Tistrella mobilis: one gene and its partner. Each later gene encodes a partner of the first gene's protein in a complex. Links are inferred from orthologs where the notes say so. Each region holds a gene or a part of one and is shown on either strand. Other genes may lie near its edges.

Region 1 (10,568 bases):
TACCGGTGCCCGGCTGGTTGCTGACGATCGTGTGGTGCTCCAGACCGGGACACCGGATGCGCCATGGCCGGTCGCCTCCGCCCCTGAGATGCTTTGTGGCTTGATCGAGGTGCGCGGCGTCGGCATCCTTCGCACCGAGGTCTCGGCACCGGCGGCGGTACGTCTGGCCGTCCGGCTCCATCCGCCGGGCTCCAGGATTGAGCGCCTGCCCGAGCCCGATTTCATCACGCTTGCGGGTATCGCCGTTCCGGTGATCGATCTGGTGGCGGTGGAGGCCTCAGCGCCGGCCAAGTTGCGCGCAGCCCTGGCTGCCGTGCTCGATCCGCTTCAGAGGCATGCATGACCCCGATCGCCCGACCCGCTCCGACTCGATCTGATGCAAGCGGGCCGGCCCGCCTGCTGGTGATCACCGGCCTGTCGGGGGCCGGCCGGACCTCGCTGCTCAAGGCGCTGGAGGATCTGGGCTACGAGACGATCGACAACATGCCCGTCCGGCTGATGGCACCCGCGGTGGAAGCCATGGCGCCGGGCGAGGCGCTGGCCGTGGGCATCGACGTGCGCACCCGCGGCTTTGATGCGGCCGCGGTAGATCAGGCGCTCAGCCAGATCGCTGCCCTGCCCGGACTCGCCGCCACAGTCGTCTTTCTGGATTGCGACGACGAGGTGCTCTACCGCCGCTATACCGAGACCAGGCGCCGGCATCCGCTCGCCAGCTCGACCGATCGCCCGGTCGAAGACGGAATCCGCGACGAGCGGGCACTGATCGCACCCTTGCGCGATCGCGCCGATGTGGTGCTCGACACCAGCGAGTTCAGCCTGACGGACCTCAGGCGCAAGGCGTCGGAACTGTTCGCCTTCGGCGGCTCGCCGGGGCTTCAGCTCTCGGTCACCTCGTTCGGGTTCCGCAATGGCCTGCCGCGCGATGCCGATCTGGTCTTCGACGTACGCTTCCTGGCCAATCCGCATTACGATCCGCTGCTGCGGCCGCTCACTGGTCGGGATCCGGCGGTGGGTACCCATATCGCCGCCGATCCGCTCTTCGCCCCCTTCTTCGACCGGATGCTGGACCTCATCCGCCTGCTGCTGCCGGCCTACGCCCGCGAGGGCAAATCCTATCTCACCGTGGCGGTAGGCTGCACCGGTGGCAAACACCGCTCGGTCTTCGTCACTGAACGTCTCGCAGAGGAATTGAGGCAGGACGGGTGGCGGGTTACAGTACGCCATCGCGACATGCCCGACGCGGATCTGGCGCGAACGGGATCCCCGGCTGCAAAACCGGTCTGAGGCGTCAGAACGCGCCTCCGCCGGCAGGTGGCTGCCCATGAACGGAGGGGCCCCGGCGCGCTGCCGCAATGGCGGACGATGCCGGAGCCTCCGCAACCAAGGTGACGACGGAACCGATGATCGGTCTGGTACTGGTGACGCACGGCCGGCTCGCCGACGAATTCGTGGCAGCAACCGAACATGTCGTCGGCCCTCAGAAGGCCATGAAGGCGATCTGCATCGGCCCCGATGACGACATGGAAAAGCGGCGCCAGGACATCATCGACGCGGTGGCCGCCGTCGACGGCGGCGATGGCGTGATCGTGCTGACCGACATGTTCGGCGGCACCCCGTCCAATCTGGCGATCTCGATCCTGGATCGGGCCCATGTCGAGGTCATCGCCGGCGTGAATCTGCCGATGCTGATCAAGCTTGCCAGCGTGCGTGAGACGGAGCCACTCGCCAAAGCCGTGGTCAGCGCCCAGGATGCCGGGCGCAAATACATCAACGTCGCGAGCACCCTGCTCGCCGGCGACGGCCGCTGACGCAAGGGAGCCCCCGCCCGATGAGCCAGTCCGCCGCCCCGTCAGGCGAACGCCTGAAGCGCACCGTCGAGATCATCAACCGACGCGGCCTCCACGCACGCGCCGCAGCGAAATTCGTCAAGACAGCCGACAGCTTCTCGGCCGAGATCGAGGTCACCCGCTGCGGCCAGACCGTGTCGGGCCGGTCGATCATGGGGCTTATGATGCTGGCCGCGAGCCCCGGCTGCACCATCGATATAGAGGCTGCGGGCGCGGACGCCCCCCAGGCCATGGATGCCCTGGTCAAACTGATCGGCAACCGTTTCGACGAGGATGAATAGACGTTTGGCCGTCTGCCCGACCCGTGCCGACCCGCCGTCCCGGCGGGTTTTTTCATGGCCTCCACCGCATGCGGCGGCATATTACCATATAAAGATAGCTTTATATTCCCTTGCCCGATCAGGGCGGCCAGGGCTATAACCAGAGGGAGAGACGTTTGCCGGTTCCCCGGCAAAGCCGCCATGCCCATCAGGAGCGCCCTCGATGACCACGTTCACGGACTACAAGGTCAAGGACATCGCCCTCGCCGAGTGGGGCCGCAAGGAGATCTCGCTGGCCGAGACCGAGATGCCGGGGCTGATGGCGCTGCGCGACGAATATGGCGCGTCGAAGCCGCTGGCGGGTGCGCGGATCGCCGGCTGCCTGCACATGACCATTCAGACCGCCGTGCTGATCGAGACCCTGATCGCGCTGGGCGCCGAGGTCCGCTGGTCGTCGTGCAACATCTTCTCGACCCAGGATCAGGCAGCGGCCGGTATCGCCGCCGCCGGCATCCCGGTCTTCGCCTGGAAGGGGGAGACCGAAGAGGAATATGAGTGGTGCGTCGAACAGACCATCAAGGGGCCCGATGGCTGGACCCCGAACATGATCCTGGATGACGGCGGCGACCTGACCCTCATCATGCACCAGAAGTATCCGGAGCTGATGAACGAGGTCCGCGGCATCTCGGAAGAGACGACCACCGGTGTGCTGCGTCTCTACGAGATGGCAAAGACCGGCAAGCTGGCCTGCCCGGCGATCAACGTGAACGACAGCGTCACCAAGTCGAAATTCGACAACCTCTACGGCTGCCGCGAAAGCCTGATCGACGGCATCAAGCGCGCGACCGACGTGATGCTCGCCGGTAAGGTCGCCGTGGTTGCAGGCTATGGCGATGTCGGCAAGGGCTCGGCCGAGGCGCTGCGCGGCCAGGGCGCCCGGGTTCTGGTCACCGAGATCGACCCGATCTGTGCCCTGCAGGCCGCCATGGACGGCTATCAGGTCACGACCATGGACGAGGCGGCACCGCAGGGCGACATCTTTGTCACCGCCACCGGCAATGTCGACATCATCACGCTCGACCACATGCGCGAGATGAAGGACCGGGCGATCGTCTGCAATATCGGCCACTTCGACAGCGAGATTCAGGTCTCGGCCCTGCACAATTACGAGTGGAACGAGATCAAGCCGCAAGTCGACGAGATCACGCTGCCCGGTGGCAAGCGTCTGATCCTGCTCGCCAAGGGCCGCTTGGTGAACCTCGGCTGCGCCACCGGCCATCCGAGCTTCGTGATGAGCGCCTCGTTCACCAATCAGGTCCTGGCCCAGATCGAACTCTGGAACAACGCCCAGGCCTATGAGCGCAAGGTCTACACCCTGCCCAAGCATCTGGATGAGAAGGTGGCGGCGCTGCATCTCGACAAGCTGGGCGTGAAGCTGACGAAGCTCAGCGACAAGCAGGCCCAGTATATCGGCGTGCCGGCGGAAGGCCCGTTCAAGCCGGAATACTACCGCTACTGAGCGACGCCTCCCGTCAGGGATCGTATCGCCGCACCGCCGCCGCCGGGGTTACCCGGCGGCGGCGGTGCGTTTCGGGGCCAATGGCACGATCCATGCGGTGTCGTGATTGCGGCTCCGGCCATGACTGCTACACTCACGCCATGGACCCGATCGTCGTCGCCGCAGTCATGACGGCCCTTTCGGCCGGCCTTGCCGTGTACGCAATCAGGCTGCGTGCGCGTGGGCGAGCCGTTGCCGATCGCCTGCAGTCGGCCGAGCGTGCGCTGGCCGCCGAACGACGGGCCCGTGAAGCGGCTGCCGTCGCAGCAGAGACCGCCTCGGCCCGGGCGGATGCCGCCACGGCCCTGCTCGATGCCCTGCCTTTGCCGGTCTGGTGGCGCGACATCAGTGGTGCAATCGATGGCCACAACGCCGCCTTCGATGCTTTCCAACTGGGCGATGATGGGCATGAACGTCCGGAATTCGCCAACCGCGCCCTGATCGCCCAGGCCCGCGCCCTTGCCCGCACTGCCCGCGATCGCGGCCTGCCGATGCGCGAACGCCGCGCCGTGGTGACCGACGGCGTGCGCCGGGTGTACGAGATCCTGGAGATTCCGCCCGGAACCGACCGACCTGCCGTGGGTCTCGCTCTCGACGCCACGGCGCTCGCCGAGGCGGAAGCAGCGATGGAGCGGGTGGAAGCCGGCTATATCGAAGCCTTCGAAAGCGTCACCAGCGGCATTGCGGTCTTCGGCGCCGACATGCGCCTGACCTTCTGGAATGGGGCCTTCGCCCGGCTGTGGCATCTGGATGCCGCCTTCCTGGACCAGCGCCCGCGGGAAGGAGAGCTGCTAGAGCGCCTCCGCGAAAGCCGGCGCCTGCCCGAAGTGGTGAACTTCCCGGCCTGGAAGCGCGACCGGCTGGCGCTCTACACCAGCCTGTTCGCGCCGATGGAGGAACTGGTTCATCTGCCCGACGGCCGCACGCTCCATGTCATCATCGCCCCGCACCGCCAGGGCGGGCTGGTCCACATCTATGAGGATGTCAGCGACCGGCTGGCGTTGGAGCGGTCTTACAACACACTGATCGCCGTGCAGCGTGCGACCATCGATGCCCTGGCCGAAGGGCTGGCGGTGTTCCGCTCCGATGGCCGGCTCGGCCTCGCCAACCAGACTTTCGCCCGATTGCTGGAGACGCGGCCTGATCAGGTCTCGATCGAGACGCCGCTCGGCCAGCTGCTGAATGCCGCGCGACCGCTCGCCGCCCGTGCCGACGATCTGGAACTCGTCCGGCAGGTGGTGGACGAGGCCCTGGTCGAACGCCGCCGCGGCGAGATGACGCTCGAACTCGCCGGCGACCGCTTCTTCTCCATCGCAGCCACCCCGCTTCCGGACGGCGCTGCCCTGGTGTCGCTTGCCGACGTCACTGACACCATCCGGGTGGAACGTGCCCTGCGTGACAAGGCCGCGGCACTTGCCGAAGCCGATCGCCTCAAATCCGAATTCGTGGCCCATGTGTCCTACGAGCTGCGCACACCGCTGAATTCGGTGATCGGCTTCGCGCAGCTTCTGGCCAGCGAAATGGCCGGGCCGCTGAACCTGCGCCAGCGGGGCTATGCCGAAGACATCGTGCATGCCTCGGAACATCTGCTGGTACTGATCAACGACATGATCGACCTTGCCTCGATCGATGCCGGCGACGTTACCCTCAATCGCCGGCCGGTCGATGTCTGCCAGCTTCTGAGGTCGGTGGCAGATCTCGCCCGCCAGCGCGCCAAGGCCGCCTCGGTGTCGATCGATCTGGACTGCCCGCCCGACTGCGGCACCATCGATGCCGACGGCCTGCGCCTGCGTCAGGCCCTCTACAACCTGCTCGGCAATGCGTTGCGCTTCACTCCTGTCGATACCCGTGTCCGCATGGCGGCCGAAGCCCGACCCGCAGATCCGGCAGAAGGTCTTCCGCCTGTGGTGGCGGTCACCATCTCTGACCAGGGTCCCGGCATCCCCGAGGAAGAGCGCGAACAGGTCTTCGAGCGCTTCTGGCGCCGGCGCCGCGGCGAACGCAAGGCCGGGGTGGGCCTTGGCCTGCCGCTTGCCCGCAGCCTGATCGAATTGCATGGTGGCCGGATCCGGATCGACGACGCCCCGGGCGGAGGCGCGCGGATCACCTGCCTGCTGCCGGTGCATGCACCGGCCACGATATTGCCTGCAGCCGACCAAGAGTCTGAAATTCCGGCCTGATCGCCCCCTGCAACCCTGCCTTCACGGCCGCGAATTGATTGGACGGCAGCCGGGCCGGAGCCTATAAGATCGAAGCTATGATCAGGATCCCGTTCCTCAAAATGCACGGGCTCGGCAACGACTTCGTCGTCATCGACCGACGGAGCGGCCCGGCTCGGGGCCTCGTCCTCGACGACGCGACCATCCGCCGGATCTCGGACCGGCGGCATGGTGTCGGTTGTGACCAGTTCATTCTGATCGATCCGACCGATGGCGACCCGATCGCCGCCGGCAGTGCCGATGCGGTAATGCGCATCCACAATGCCGATGGCGGTGAAGTGGGCGCCTGCGGCAACGCCACCCGCTGCGTCGGCGCCCTGCTGATGGATGAAAGCGGTCTCGGTCGCACGACCATCGCGACGGTTTCGGGCCTGCTGCAGGCCAGCCGCGATCCGGCACAGCATGAAGCCGGGATGGTGACCGTCGACATGGGCCCGGCCCGTCTCGACTGGCAGCAGATCCCGCTCGCCGGCCCAGCCGATACGCTCGCGGTCGAGGGCGTGGAGGCCGGTCCCTTGCAGCGGCCCGTGGCAGTCAATGTCGGCAATCCGCACGCGGTCTATTTCGTCGAGGATGCCGAGGCGATCGATCTCACCCGCTGGGGGCCGATGATCGAACATCACCCGGTCTTCCCCGAACGCACCAATGTCGAGGTTGCCCATCGTCTCGGCCCCGACCGGTTGCGCATGCGGGTGTGGGAACGCGGTGTGGGCATCACCGCAGCCTGCGGCACCGGCGCCTGTGCAACGGCCGTCGCGGCCATCCGGCGCGGCCTCACCGGCCGCACGGTGGAGATCGTCCTTGACGGTGGCCCGCTGGTCATTACCTGGACCGAAGACGATCGCGTCTTGATGTCGGGCCCGGTCGCGACCAGCTTCGAGGGGACGCTCGATCCGTCCCTGCTCGCCTGACCTTCGGTTCCTCATCCGGTCCACAATCCCCCATGTCCGACCAGACTGACGATCCTCTGCGGATCATCACCTTCGGCTGTCGCCTCAATGCCTATGAGAGCGAGGTGATGCGCGGCCACGCCCGCGACGGAGCAGCCGGCGGGCGGACGATCGTGTTCAACACCTGTGCAGTGACGGCAGAGGCGGAGCGTCAGGCCCGTCAGGCCATCCGCCGGGCCCGGCGCGAGGATCCCGACGCCCGGATCGTCGTGACCGGCTGTGCGGCGCAGATCCGGCCCGAAGCCTGGGCGGATATGCCCGAGGTCGACGCCGTTCTCGGCAACGAGGACAAGCTGAAGGCCGACCGCTTTGCTGCCGCGCTCGCCGCCACACCCAACCGGGTATCCCTGCCGAAGGATGACGCGCCATCCGCTCCGGATTTCGTTGGGGCGACCGAACCTGCCCGGATCTTCGTCGACGATATCATGGCGGTTCGCGAAACCGCCGGCCATCTGGTCGAAGGGCTGGACGGCCGTGCACGTGCTTTCGTACAGGTGCAGAACGGCTGCGACCACCGCTGCACTTTCTGCATCATCCCCTATGGCCGCGGCAACAGCCGCTCGGTACCACTCGGCGAAGTGGTGGCGCAGGTGCGCGAACTGACCGCCCGCGGCTATGCCGAAGTCGTGCTGACCGGGGTGGACATCACCTCCTACGGCGCCGATCTGCCCGGACGTCCGAGTCTGGGCAATCTGGTGCGCCGGGTGCTGAAGCTGGTGCCCGACCTGCCGCGGCTCCGGCTGTCCTCGATCGATTCGGCCGAGATCGACCCCGATCTGATGCAGGCGCTGGCGGAAGAGCCGCGGCTGATGCCGCATCTGCATCTCTCGCTTCAGGCCGGCGACGACATGGTGCTGAAGCGGATGAAGCGCCGGCATAACCGGGCCCAGGCGATCGCCTTCGCCGAGGCCGTGCGCCGCATCCGCCCCGATGTCGTCTTCGGGGCCGATCTGATCGCCGGCTTCCCGACCGAGACCGACGAGATGTTCGCCAACAGCCTGAAGCTGGTGGAGGAGATGGGGCTGGTGCATCTGCACGTCTTCCCCTATTCCGCCCGCACCGGTACGCCGGCAGCCCGCATGCCCCAGGTGCCGGTAGCCGTGCGCCGCGACCGGGCCCGGGCCCTGCGCGAAGCCGGCGCTGTCGGGCTGCGCCGCTGGCTGGAGAGCCATATCGGCGCCGATCTGCCGATTCTGCTTGAAGCCCCGGATACCGGCCGCAGCGAGGGCTTCGCCCTGGTGCGTCTGGCGGAACCGGCCGATCCGGCACTGGTCGGTGGGATCGTGACCGCCCGGGTCACCGCAGCCGATGACGAGACCCTGGCGGGTGCGATCCTGCCGCATCATGCGGCCGACCACCTCCGGGGCCACCCCCATATCGACGCCGAAGGGAGGGCGACCGCTTGAGCGAGGAGCAGACGAGCAAGGGCGGCTGGCTGTCCCGCCTTCGGGCCGGGCTGAAGAAGACCAGCAGCCGGATCGGCGATGGTCTGGTCGGCATCTTCACCAAGCGCAAGCTCGACGCCGAAACGCTGGAAGAGCTGGAAGAGCTGCTGATCCAGGCCGATCTGGGCCCGGCAACCGCCGCGAAGGTCACTGCCGGCCTCGCCAAGGGTCGCTATGGCCAGGATCTGGGACTGGACGAGATCAAGGGTCTGCTGGCCGACGAGATCGCGAAGATCCTGGAGCCGGTGGCACAGCCGCTGAACTTCGCCCCAACCGCCTCGGGCCCGAGGGTCGTGGTGATGGTGGGGGTCAACGGCACAGGCAAGACCACGACGCTCGGCAAGCTCTCTTCCGCTGCCGTCGGCCAGCGCCGCAAGGTGCTGCTCGCCGCCGGCGACACCTTCCGCGCGGCTGCCGTGGAACAGCTGGAAGTCTGGGGCCAGCGCGCCGGCGTGCCGGTGCTGAAGCGCGAGACCGGTGCCGATGCGGCGGGACTGGCCTTTGATGCGGTGGAGCGCGGCCGCCGCGATGGCGTGGACCTGGTGTTCATCGACACGGCCGGCCGGTTGCACAACAAGGCCGGGCTGATGGCCGAGCTGCAGAAGATCGTCCGCGTGGTCGGCAAGGTCGACGCCGAGGCCCCCCACGAAATCGTGCTGGCGCTGGACGCCACCACCGGCCAGAACGCCATCAATCAGGTTGAAACCTTCAAATCGATGGTGCCCCTGACCGGTCTGGTGCTGACCAAGCTGGATGGCACCGCCAAGGGCGGTGTGCTGGTGGCGCTGGCCGATCGCTTCGGCCTGCCGGTCTATGCGGTAGGTGTCGGCGAAGGGATCGACGACCTGAAGCCCTTCGAGGCCCGGGCCTTCGCCCGCGCCCTGGTCGGGCTGGAGACCTGATCCGATGACCGACAAGCCGAACGAAGGCGTCGAAGCCCGCCCGACGGAGCAACGCCCGGCCGATGCCGGCACCGGCTTGATGCGCCTGGCGCTTGAGGCCGGGCCGCTGGTCGTGTTCTTTGTGCTGAACGCGAAATTCGGCCTGATGACCGGCACCGCCGGCTGGATGGCGGCCACCGCCATTGCACTCGCCGTCTCGTGGGTGCGGGAGCGACGCATCCCGATCCTGCCGCTGGTCTCAGGTGTGTTTGTGCTGGGTTTCGGCGGGCTGGCGCTGATCTTCGATGACGAGTTGTTCATCAAGATCAAACCGACGGTGGTCAACACACTCTTCGGTGTGATCCTGCTGGCCGGTCTCGCCTTCGGCCGACCGCTGCTCAAGCCGCTGGTCGGCTGGGCCTTTCTGCTGGACCATCAGGGCTGGCTGAAGATCACCCGCAACTGGGGCCTGTTCTTCCTGCTACTGGCGGTGATCAACGAGGTGGTCTGGCGGAACTTCTCCACCGATTTCTGGGTCGGCTTCAAGCTGTTCGGCATCATGCCGCTGACGCTTCTGTTCAGCATCTCGCAGGTGCCACTGATCCAGCGACACACCCTGGCCACCGGCAGCAATACCGGCGACCAGGGGTAGATCTCTGTCGATCAGCGCGGGCTGAGACGCACCAGGCTGCCGTCGCGGTCGCCCGCCACCCAGATGCGGCCGGCATCATCCACCGCGATGCCGGTCGGGATATAGGCCGGCGGCATGCCTGCGGTGCCTTCCAGCCCGACCCGGCCCTTGAGGCCGGTGGAGATCAGTTCGCCCTTCGCCGTTTCGGGATCGAAGGCCAGCACCTGCCCCGTGCCGGTTTCCACCGTCACCAGCCGGCCATCGGGCAGGCGGGCAAGGCCCTCGGGGGCCTTGAGATCGCCCACGACGACCCGAAGCGCCTGACCGTCGACCGGGACCTCGACGATCCGGCCGGCACCGGTTTCCGTTACATAGACCGATCTGTGATCGGGGCCCGACCAGATCATCCGGGTCGGCATAACCAGATGTTCCACCACCGGCTTCTGATCAGCCGGCGCCGCACTGCCGTCCAGCGCGGCCTTGTGGATGGTGCCGCCGGCAGTCAGGACCAGCAGATGGCCGTCATCCGCCATCAGCGCATCCATGGGCGCGGCCAGCTTGTTGACATGGCCAAGCTCGGCGCCGGTCGCGGGATCGAACATCTGAACCCCACCCGCGAACCAGCTCGTCAGCAGGATCCGGCCGCCGTCGTAATTGGCGTTCATCGGATTTTCGAGATTGCTCGCATAGGCCCGCGCGACATCGGTCACCTTGCCCGTCGCCCCGTCGATAGTGCGATAGGCGAAGAGGTCGGCCAGGTGCAGCGTGGAACCGCCT
Region 2 (10,563 bases), 4.2 Mb from region 1 along the record:
ATCCTGAAACACCACCGCCACCCGCCGCCTGTGCGGGGCAAGATCGGTACCGGCGGCGCGATCGAACAGGGTGGTGCCGTCGATGCTGATCCGGCCGTCTTCGGGAGAAAGGAAGCCGGCAACGGCTGAAAGCAGCGTCGATTTGCCGGCTCCGGAGCGGCCGAAGATCGCGGTGACGCCATGGGTCGGCAAAGCGAGGTCGATATCGAGCGCGAAGCCGGCGGTCAGCCGATGAGCGATGCGAATGGCGATCGTCATGCCGGGCCTCGCGACCGTCGCGACCGTGGCAGGTCGAGGCCGAGCCGGCGGCGCATGATCCGGGTCACGATCTCGGCCAGGATCAGGGCGGCGACGGCAATCACGATCCCGACCAGGGCCAGGCGCAGGGCCGGGCCGTCGCCGCCCGGGGCGGACAGCAGGGTCTGAATCGCCAGCGACAATGTGCGGGTTTCGCCGGGGATGTTGGAGACGAAGGTGACGGTCGCCCCGAACTCGCCCAGGCATTTCGCAAAGCCCAGAATCATGCCGGCAAGAATGCCGGGCAAGGCCAAAGGCAGGGTGATGGTCAGGAAGGACCGCCAGGGCGGCACACCCAGGCTGGATGCCGCCTCGGACAGCCGCGGATCCGCCGCCTCGAAGGCCAGCCGGATCGGGCGTACCACCAGCGGCAGGGCCATCACCGCCGCGGCGAGGGCGGCGCCGGTCCAGCGAAAGGCGAAGACCAGGCCGAAGGCCTGGTCGAGTACGGAGCCGATCGGTCCCTTGCGTCCGAAGGCGAGCAGCAGCAGAAAACCGGTTACCACCGGTGGCATGACCAGCGGCAGGTGGACGATCACGTCCAGAATCACCCGCGCCTCGGATTTCCAGCGAGCCAGAACCCAGCCTAAGACCAGCGCCACGGGGAGAAGACAGGCCAGCGCCACCGAGGCCACCTGCAGGCTCAGCAGGATGGCGTCGCGTTCAGCGGGCCCCAGCCAGTCAAGGCTCTGCCAGCCGGTCATACCACCGTCCTGTCGTTCCGGTTTCCGCAGGTCACTTCGTGATCGGCTCCAATCCGTGTCTGCGCAGGATATCTGCGCCGTCCGGACCTGTCAGGTAGTCCAGAAAGGCGACCGCCGAGGGGGCCGCTTCTTCATCCGTACCGCCCAGCAGGGCCGCGGGATAGCGGACCGGCTCGTGGAGGCGTTCCGGCAGCACCGCCAGAACCTTGACATCCGGCTCGGCCGCCGCGTCGGAGGCATAGACGATGCCGGCCGGCGCTTCGCCGCGGGCGACCAGGGACAGCGCAACCCGGACATTCTCCACCGGCGCGGCGCGCGGTTCGATCTTCGACCAGATGCCGAGAGAGATGAGGGCGTCGCGGGCATATTGCCCCGCCGGCACGCTGGCCGGATCGCCGATCGCCAGGCGGCCGTCGCTCCCGATCACCGCGCCGATGGCGGCCGAGAGCGCAGCATCGCCGTCATCGGCAGGCGGGATGGCGGCGGAGTCGTTTGCCACCACCAGCACGAGCCGGTTGGCAGCATAGGGCCGGATCTCCCTGGTCAGCCCGGCCTTCTCGACCTCGTCGACCCATTTCGGATGGGCCGAGATGAACAGCGTCGCCGGCGCGCCGGCGATGATCTGTCGTGCCAGGGTGCCCGATCCGGCGAGGGAGACCTGCGGTGCCACACCGCCCTTGGCGACGAAGCCTTTGCCCGCGTCGTCCATCACCTCGGCAAGGCTGGCGGCGGCAAAGACCAGCAGCGGCCGATCCGCGGCCTGTGCCCGGCTTTGAACGCTGGTGACGGAGAGGGTGGCGAGCAGCAGGCCGGTCAGGAGGGCTTTCATGGGGGGGCTCCGTTATATCTGAATGGATATAACGGTGAATGAACGGATCTCCCGCGTCAATGGGCATGCCACCTGCGGGTGGTGAACATGCCCCCCATTCGCCGCCGGATCAGCGCAGCAGATGGTCGAACTCTGCCAGCACCTGCTCATAAAGGGCGCGCTTGAACGGCACGATCATCCGCGGCAGGTCGTGTGCCGGCAGCCAGCGCCAGCGGTCGAATTCGGGGTGTTCGGTGGCGAGGTCGATATCGGCATCGGTGCCGAGGAAGTCCATGGCGAACCATTTCTGGCGCTGGCCACGATACCTGCCGCCCCAGACCTTGCCGATCAGCTCTTCCGGCAGGTCATAGGTCAGCCAGCCGGCGGTTTCGGCCAGAATCCGGGCCTTGTCGGTGCCGATTTCTTCCTTCAGCTCCCGCAGGGCGGTGACCTCGGGGCTTTCCCCGGGATCGATACCGCCTTGAGGCATCTGCCAGGCCTCGGCCGTGGTGTCGATGCGCTGGCCTACGAAGACCTCGCGGGCGGGGTTGAGCAGCATGATGCCGACACAGGGACGGTAGGGAAGATCGGCGGGATCCACGGCCATGATGTTCTCCGGAAAGCTGTATGGGGAGCTGCGGGCGGGGGCGACACCGTCGGCGATTCAGTGCCCGCCGCCATGGGTTGCATCGCCCGGCGCGTGTGCCTCGGCTGCGGGTGCCGTCGGCCCCGATACGGCAGGCGGCACCGCGCCGCCATCGGGGGTGAGACCCGGCGCATCGGCCAGCGCCGTAGCCGGCGCGAAGGCGACCCCACGGCTCTCGATCGTGCGGATCCAGTTGGCCACCCGTTCCAGGGTGACCGGCCAGGCATCGGCTACGGCCAGCGCCTTGCCCTCGCGTCGGGCCAGGCTCTCCAGCGCATTCAGCCGCTGATCGATCGCCTGAGGCGTCGCCACGGCGTCGACCGTCAGCCGTGCGGTGGCGCGCGGTACGCCGATCTCGCGGGCAAGTGCCGCGCCGACATCGGTGTCGCTTTCTTCCTGCACCACCATCATCACGCCCCGCTCCTGCAACTCGTCGAGCACGGGCCGGAGATGCTGGGGGGAGCGCATGAACCGGTCGCCCATCAGCGGCTTCACCCCGACATAACCGGTCACCCGGCTGAGCGTCCATTGCAGTCGTTCCCGGTTGCGCGCGGGCTCCAGCGTGGTGAGCAGAGCGGCAGGGCCGGCATCGTTGCGCGGATAGCCGTCGGGCTCCATCGGCAATTCGATCATCACCTCATGCCCGGCCTGGCGGGCAAGGCCGATCCAGCGGCCGAGTTCCGGTGCGTAAGGGGAAAAGGCCAGCGTCACGGCGCCCGGCAGATTGATGGCTGCCTTGGTCGCCGTCTCGGAAAAGCCCAGCCCGCCGATCACCAGCCCGACCCGGGGGCGGGCATCGCTGCGATCGAAGGGGCGGGCATAGACCTGCCAGGGTGCCTCTCCGTCGGTGCCCCGCACCGGCAGGGGCCCCTGGGTGCTTTCCTGGGTCAATCCCGGCGCAGGAGCGGCGGCCATCGTCACGGCTGCATCCGGTGCCGTGGGCGGCGGCGGTGGCGGCGGGGTTGCGGGCGGCTGGTTTGCCGCCTCGCGCACCGTCGCCAGCGTGTCGCGGGCCAGTGGTTCCTCACGGCTGGCCTGGATCGGATTGCCAGGCGGGGCCGGGTCGGTGAAGGCGGGCATCGGCAGCACGATCAACGGCAGATCCCGCTCCGCCTGCTTCTGCGCCTCTGCCTCCGGATCGGGACGGGCGGCGGCAAGCGCGATCAGCCCGGCCGCGGCGACACCGGCAAGCGCAAGCAGGCCGGTGATGGTCCAGATCGTGCGTGCACCATCTCTCCGGCCGCTTGCAGCGGTCGGCAGGTCGCGCCTGCGTTTGGATCCTGCGGCCATGGTTCGTCCCCGTCCGTCGCGCCCGGCCGTCCGATGGTCAGCCGTTGAGGGCGAGCGCGTTGTCCCGCTGGCGGTTGAACAGGGCGACGCCCCTCAGCAGTTCCAGCGCTCTTTGCAGCTGGTAGTCTTCGTCGCTGCCCGGCACCGGCGGATTGCCGACGGGCGGGCTGCCCGGCGCCGGCTGCCCGTTCTCAGCGCCGGGCGTCTGGGCACCGGGCTGGGTCGGTGCGGGCTTGGCGTCCTCGGGCAAGGCCGAGGCCGGACCGGTCTTCTCCTGGTCGTTTTCCAGATGACCGCGCAGATCGGCTTCGCTCCGCGGATGGATCACGACGCCCAGCGGCGAGACGATCGGCTGATCGACAACCACATCCGGCTCGATGCCCTTGGCCTGGATCGACCGCCCCGAAGGGGTGTAATAGCGCGAGGTGGTCAGCCGCATGGCCCCGTGGCCCGGCAGCGGGATCAGTGTCTGGACCGAGCCTTTGCCGAAGGATTTGGTGCCGAGCACCACGGCGCGCCCGTGATCCTGCAGCGCGCCCGCCACGATTTCGGAGGCCGAGGCCGAGCCGCCATTGATCAGCACCACCATCGGCAGGCCGTTGATCACGTCGCCGGCGCGGGCGTTGAAGCGCTGCACCGCCTGCGGATCCCGGCCGCGGGTGGACACGATCTCGCCCTGTTCCAGGAAGGCGTCGGAAACCGCCACCGCCTGGTCGAGCAGGCCGCCCGGGTTATTGCGCAGGTCGAGGATCAGCCCGGTCATGTGCCCGGTTTCGCGCTCAAGCTTGGCGATGCCGTCTTCCAGCTGCTCGTCGGTCCGCTCGTTGAAGCTGCGCACCCGCATATAGCCGATCGAACCCTTGGCCTCGACCCGCACCGCATCCACCGGGATCACCGCCCGGGTGATGCTCACGTCGAAATCCTGGGCGACGCCCTCGCGGCGCAGCGTGACCACGATGCTGCTGCCGGCGGGGCCACGCATGCGTTCAACCGCATCGGCCAGGGTCAGGCCCTGCACCTGCTCCCCATCGATCGCCACGATCAGGTCGTTCGGCTTCACCCCGGCCTTGTCGGCCGGGCTGCCGTCGATCGGCGAAATCACGCGCACCAGACCCAGTTGGGTATCCATGGTGACCTCGATGCCGAGGCCGCCGAACTCGCCGCGGGTCTGGACCTGCATGTCCCGATAGGCCTTGGCATCCAGATAGCTGGAATGCGGGTCCAGAGACTGGAGCATGCCGTTGATGGCCGCCTCGATCAGCTTCTCGTCGTCCACCGGCTCGACATAGTCGCGGCGGATGCGCTCGAACACCTCACCGAACAGATTGAGCTGGTTGTAGCTGTCCCGGTTGGCGGCGCTGCCCACCAGGGGCAGGGAGAGGACCACGAGGCTCACCAGCCCCGTGACGAATCCGCGTCGCATCGTCGTCCCGACCTTTCCTGTCGACCGTCTGCCGCCTGCCGCTGTGCCGGCGTCGTCCCTGGTTCGACCTGTCGTCCCTGCCGTCATGCGGCTTCAGCCTCCGTTGGCGCGGGCGAGAAGCGGCGCCGGATCGACCGGATCGCCGCCACGGCGAACCTCGAGATAAAGATAGGCGGTTCCGCCCCCGTCGGCCATGGCGCCGATCGGATCGCCGGCGGTGACGCGATCGCCGACACGGGCGTCGAGCCGGCCAAGGCCGGCAAGAAGAGTATGATATCCGTCGCCGTGTTCCACGATCAAGAGCAGCCCATAATGGCGGAACGGCCCGGCGAAGGCCACCCGCCCGGCAAAGGGCGTCAGCACGGTGGCACCGGGCGGTGTTGCATAGGTGATGCCCGGCCGCTCCTGTCCCTGATGCACGTCGCCGAAGCGCGAGACGATCCGGCCCGAGACCGGCAGCCGCCGTGCGATGCCGGCACCGGGGGCGGGGATCGCCGCGACCTGCCGCTCAGGCGGGTTGCCGGCGGCCCGCGGCATCACCGGATCGCGAGGCGGCGCCTCGGCGGCCACCGGTGGTGGTGGCGGCGGCGGAGGCGGAGGAGGTGCGGCGACGGCAATCTGCCGCGGGGGCGGCGGCGGTGGGGGAGGTGGCGGCGGCGGCTTCGGCTTCGCGCGCGGGATCACCCCGGCCCTTGCCTCCGGGCTTGCCGGCTTGACGACCGGGCCGTTCTGCATGCGCTCGGCTTCCAGGGCCACCAGCAGATCGCGGATACCGTCGGCCCGTTCGGCGAGCTGGCTGGCGCGGCTGGCTTCCTGGGTGGCCTCGCTGTCCAGCGCGCTGGCGCGCCCCTGGCGGTCTTCGATCAGTTTCGCGAGGCGGACCCGTTCCCCCTCCAGCATGGTGCGGGTGGCGGCGATGCGCTCGCGCTGGCGTTCGGCCTCGGCCTTCGCATCGGCCAGTTCGGCGAGCTTGCCCCGCAGCACCTGCGCCTCTGCCTCGATCTCGGGCAAAGTGGCGCCCATCAGGATGCCGGCATGGATCGGGGCGGTCGCCGGTCCGTCGCGGGCGATCATCGCTTCCGGCGGCTGACGACGAAGCCGGATCAGGGCCTCGGTCAGCCGGCCCAGATGCGCACGTTCCACCTGAAGCTCGGTCTCGCGCGCCGAGATTTCGGCCTCCAGCCGGGCAAGGGCGTCGCGCTGTTCGGCGAGGGCGGCTTCCTGGCGCTGCACGGCAGCCGCAGCCTCCCGTGCCTGCAGCCCCAGGGCTTCGGCTTCGGCGCGGGCATCCGCGGCCCGGCGTTCCAGCTCGGCCCGGCGGGCACGGGCCTCGTCGCGGGCGCGCTCGGTGGCCTGAAGATCACGGCCGCTGGGCGGATCCTCGGCGCGTGCAGACGATATCCCTCCCGGCCAGACCGGGCCGGGCAGGATCAGGGACAAGGAAAGCGCGACCGCGGCCGCGCGGCGGCGACGGTCGCGTCGGGACATGGGATCAGGCGCCGGCCGCGCGGCGGGCCGGGGTGGCATCGTGGATCAGAACCCGCCCGGTCATCTCCGCCGGCTGGGCCAGGCCCATCAGCTTCAGCACGGTGGGGGCAAGATCGGCCAGCCGGCCGTCATCCAGACCGACACCCTTGGGCGCTCCGGCGCCGGCCAGCACCAGCGGCACGACATTGGTGGTGTGGGCAGTGTGGGGGCCGTTGGTCTCGGGGTCGAACATCTGCTCGGCATTGCCGTGATCGGCGGTGATCAGAATGCAGCCGCCGACCTCGTCAAGGGCAGCAATCACCTCGCCCAGGGCGGCATCCACCGCTTCGGCGGCCTTGATCGCCGCAGCCAGAACGCCGCTATGGCCGACCATGTCGCCATTGGCGAAGTTGACCACGATCAGATCGAAGCGCTGTGAACGGATCGCCTCGGCCAGCTTCGCGGTCACTTCCGGTGCCGACATCTCGGGTTGCAGATCGTAGGTCGCAACCTTCGGGCTCGGGACCAGGATGCGCTCCTCGCCCTCGTAGAGCTGCTCCTCACCGCCGTTCAGGAAGAAGGTGACATGGGCGTATTTCTCGGTCTCGGCGATGCGCAGCTGCTTGCGCCCGGCCTTGGCCACCACCTCGCCCAGAATGTTCTTCAGCTGGGTGGGCGGAAACAGGGCCGGGATCATCTTCGCCAGCGCCGAGGAATACTCCACCATGCCCAGCACGGCGGCGAAGTCGGGGCGGGCGGTCCGTTCGAAGCCGTCGAAGGCGGGATCGATCAGGGCATGGAGGATTTCGCGGGCGCGGTCGGCGCGGAAATTCGCCATCAGCAGCCCGTCGCCGGGCTTCACGCCGGCATAGTCGCCGATCGCCGCTGGATCGACGAATTCGTCGGTGGTGCCGGCGGCATGGGCCGCGGCGACCGCTTCCTCCGCCGTGGCGAAACGGCCGCCCTCGGCCTTCACGATCACGTCATAGGCACGGACCACCCGTTCCCAGCGCTTGTCGCGGTCCATGCCCCAATAGCGGCCGCCGACGGTGGCGATGGCGATGTCGCCGGCGCCTGCAACCGCGGCTTCCAGCCGGCGGATGAACTCCGGCGCGCTCTTCGGCGGCGTGTCGCGGCCGTCGAGCAGGGCATGGATGCGGACCGGAACGCCCTGCGCGGCGATGATCTTCGCCATACCGGCGATGTGATCCTGATGGCTGTGCACGCCGCCATCCGACACCAGGCCCAGGATATGGGCCGTGCCGCCCGATGCCTTGAGTGCCGCGATGAAATCCGTCAACCGTGGATTGGTTGCCAGGCTGCCATCGGCAAGGGCGGTGTCGATCTTGGGCAGCTCCTGCATCACCACCCGGCCGGCACCGATGTTCAGGTGGCCGACTTCCGAATTGCCCATCTGACCGGCAGGCAGGCCGACTTCCTCGGCCGAGGTGTTCAGGAAGGCCATCGGCTGTTCCGAGGTCAGCCGGTCCCAATTGGGGGTGTTGGCGAGCGCGATGGCATTGTCGTCGGCGGGCGCACGATAACCCCAACCATCCAGGATGCACAGAACGACGGGGCGCGGCGGCTGCGTATGGGCGGTGGTCATGGGGCTCGGATCCTCGGGCAACATCGGCGCAGGCGGTCGTGAACGGTCCTGCTTCTATCAGGTTTTCCGCTCTACATATAGGGGGTTGGCGGGGCGGATCACAGGCCGGAGGGCCATGCCCCCGGCTTGTCACGGGCCGGGCCGGCTGCGGGGACGGCCCGTCAGTCTTCGGCCGCCGCTGTCGTTTCGGACATTGCACGGGCCACCGCCTCGGGATGGTCCGGCGCCCAATCCCGCCAGCTCGGGCGATCGATCGAGAACAGATCGGTGCTGCGCGCATACCAGCCGCCGCCATGCATGCGCCCGATCAGGTCGAGCGCCGGGGTGTCGACATGGTGGCGGGCAGCGTCCAGGATGGCGTCGTCGCGGACATGGGCGACCAGCACCTCGCCCAGGATGATCGCCTGGCGGGGGCCGGTGGTGATGGCGGTGTGCAGCCGGCATTCGAAGGCGACCGGGGCGCTCGCGATCCGGGGCGGGCGCACGGCCGTGGAGGGCAGGGTATCGAGCCCGGCCAGTGCCAGTTCATTCACGCCGGCCGGGGCGTCGATGCAGGTGATGTTCATCTGCGGCGCCACCGCTTCCGAGACCAGATGAACCACGAACTCTCCCGTCGCCAGGATGTTGGCGGGGGTGTCCTTGAACCGGTCCTCAGGGTGACGGAGCATGCCGATCGCCAGGATCGGCGGCTCATGGCCCATGCAGTTGAAGAAACTGTAGGGGGCGGCGTTCACCCGGCCTTCGGAGGACAGAGAGGTGATCCAGGCGATCGGGCGGGGGGTGATGGTCGATCCCAGGATCTTGTAGCGGTCGGGTGCCGCCATGCGGCGCATGTCGAATTCCATGGATCCCCCCGGGTCTCTGGCGCTGGCTCGGCGGCCTAGTCCCGATGATAGGGATGGCCGTCGAGGATGGTCTGTGCACGATAGATCTGTTCGGCGATCAGTGCACGTACCAGCATGTGGGGGAAGGTGAGGCGGCCGAGAGCCAGGACCAGATCGGCCTGATCGCGGAGAGAGGCGTCCAGCCCGTCGGCGCCACCGATGACCAGCGCGACATCGCGCCTGCCGCTTTCGGCGAAACCGCCGAGCGCCGCAGCGAAGCCCCGGCTGTCGAGCAGACGTCCGCGTTCATCCAGCGCCACGAGCGCAGCGCCCTGAGGCAGTTTCGCGCGAATCGCCGCCGCTTCTTCGGCCTTCAGTGCCTCACCCTGCAGGGTGGCCTTGCGGGCCTGGACCTCGACCAGGGTGAAGGGCCAGCGCAGGCGTCGGACATAGTCCTCGACCAGCGCCGCTTCCGGACCGCCGCGGGCACGGCCGACCGCGACCAGTGTCACCTTCAGCATCAGGCTCATGGCGCAAAACGCATGCCCGCGCGGCCCGGTCCGGACCGCGCGGTGACACCGCGCCGGATGGCAGACGTCACTCGGCGACGCGCTGAGCGCCGTCGCCCGGCAGGCTGGCGCCCCACATCTTCTCCAGATTGTAGAAGGCGCGCACTTCCGGCCGGAAAAGATGCACCACCACCGGTCCGGCATCGACCAGCACCCAGTCGGCGAGGGGCAGGCCCTCGGTGACCGGCAACTGGTCGCCCGACGCCTTGATGCGCATCTCGAGCTTCTCGGCAAGCGAGGCGACGTGTCGGCTCGACCGGCCGCTCGCGACCACCATGTAGTCGGCGAAATCGGTCTTGCCGGCCAGGTCGATGACCACGACGTCCTCGGCCTTGTCGTCGTCGAGTGATGCGCGAACCAGATCGAGCACCTGGTCTGCGCTGAGCGGTGCCGGCGGCGTCGCGGGCACCGTGATGGGACTGTCGGTCTGCAACAGAGCGAACCTCATCAAGCGTTGGCGGGGGCGGGGAGGCGGTCTGACCGCGGATCCCGCAGGCGCCATGGTGTAACCATAACAGGCATCGCGGCTTTTCGCGATGGTCTAGCGAGGCGGGGCGACCGGAAGACCCGGCCGCCTGCCCTCGCGGATTTCTGTGGCCGAGCGCGGGTCCAGCCTGCCATGCAGCAGAACCCAGGCCGGGGGCTTCGTCCGGGGCAGGGCGCGGGCCCTGACCTCGGGCAGGCGGTTGCGGGCGAAGCGGCGGGCTGCCGGCGCCGCCGCAGCCCGTGCGCCATAGCCGGGGCGGTCGATCACCAGGAGCGGCAGCTCTGCCATCAGCTTCGGCCAGTCACGCCAGCGATGCAGTTCCGCCAGCCCGTCGGCACCCATGATCCAGACGAATCTGATATGGGGACGGCGGGCCTTGAGTGCACGCACCGTATCGAGGGTGAAGCGGGTGCCGAGCCGGCTTTCGATCGCGGTGACGCGC

Evidence for each region.
Region 2: the proteins of dapF (region 1) and P7L68_RS06485 are in contact, whole or in part, in a solved structure (PDB 5YGU), measured with the Escherichia coli proteins. The link is inferred for Tistrella mobilis from one-to-one orthologs.

What each region holds. Positions count from the first base shown.
Region 1 is NZ_CP121017.1:4,352,505-4,363,072, forward strand. The notes cover bases 5,110-7,858. They hold dapF (diaminopimelate epimerase), read left to right. Parts: upstream 5,110-5,922; coding sequence 5,923-6,795; downstream 6,796-7,858. Other genes in these bases: P7L68_RS25175 (ATP-binding protein), read left to right, coding at 5,110-5,845; mtaB (tRNA (N(6)-L-threonylcarbamoyladenosine(37)-C(2))-methylthiotransferase MtaB), read left to right, coding at 6,828-7,858. In the rest of the region: P7L68_RS25150 (HPr kinase/phosphorylase), read left to right, coding at 1-343; RNase adapter RapZ, read left to right, coding at 340-1,284; P7L68_RS25160 (PTS sugar transporter subunit IIA), read left to right, coding at 1,401-1,808; P7L68_RS25165 (HPr family phosphocarrier protein), read left to right, coding at 1,829-2,128; ahcY (adenosylhomocysteinase), read left to right, coding at 2,331-3,626; more of P7L68_RS25175, read left to right, coding at 3,767-5,109; more of mtaB, read left to right, coding at 7,859-8,240; signal recognition particle-docking protein FtsY, read left to right, coding at 8,237-9,181; P7L68_RS25195 (septation protein A), read left to right, coding at 9,186-9,812; P7L68_RS25200 (hypothetical protein), read right to left, coding at 9,824-10,568. UniProt on the Escherichia coli protein: Involved in the succinylase branch of the L-lysine biosynthesis and in the biosynthesis of the pentapeptide incorporated in the peptidoglycan moiety. Catalyzes the stereoinversion of LL-2,6-diaminopimelate (L,L-DAP) to meso-diaminopimelate (meso-DAP).
Region 2 is NZ_CP121017.1:175,579-186,141, forward strand. Bases 679-3,422 are described here. They hold P7L68_RS06485 (RNA pyrophosphohydrolase), read right to left. Parts: upstream 2,417-3,422; coding sequence 1,940-2,416; downstream 679-1,939. Other genes in these bases: modB (molybdate ABC transporter permease subunit), read right to left, coding at 679-1,001; modA (molybdate ABC transporter substrate-binding protein), read right to left, coding at 1,033-1,830; P7L68_RS06490 (divergent polysaccharide deacetylase family protein), read right to left, coding at 2,474-3,422. Outside these bases: modC (molybdenum ABC transporter ATP-binding protein), read right to left, coding at 1-258; more of modB, read right to left, coding at 255-678; more of P7L68_RS06490, read right to left, coding at 3,423-3,745; P7L68_RS06495 (S41 family peptidase), read right to left, coding at 3,783-5,168; P7L68_RS06500 (murein hydrolase activator EnvC), read right to left, coding at 5,262-6,656; gpmI (2,3-bisphosphoglycerate-independent phosphoglycerate mutase), read right to left, coding at 6,661-8,241; P7L68_RS06510 (flavin reductase family protein), read right to left, coding at 8,403-9,086; 23S rRNA (pseudouridine(1915)-N(3))-methyltransferase RlmH, read right to left, coding at 9,122-9,595; rsfS (ribosome silencing factor), read right to left, coding at 9,663-10,067; P7L68_RS06525 (nicotinate-nucleotide adenylyltransferase), read right to left, coding at 10,176-10,563. UniProt on the Escherichia coli protein: Master regulator of 5'-end-dependent mRNA decay.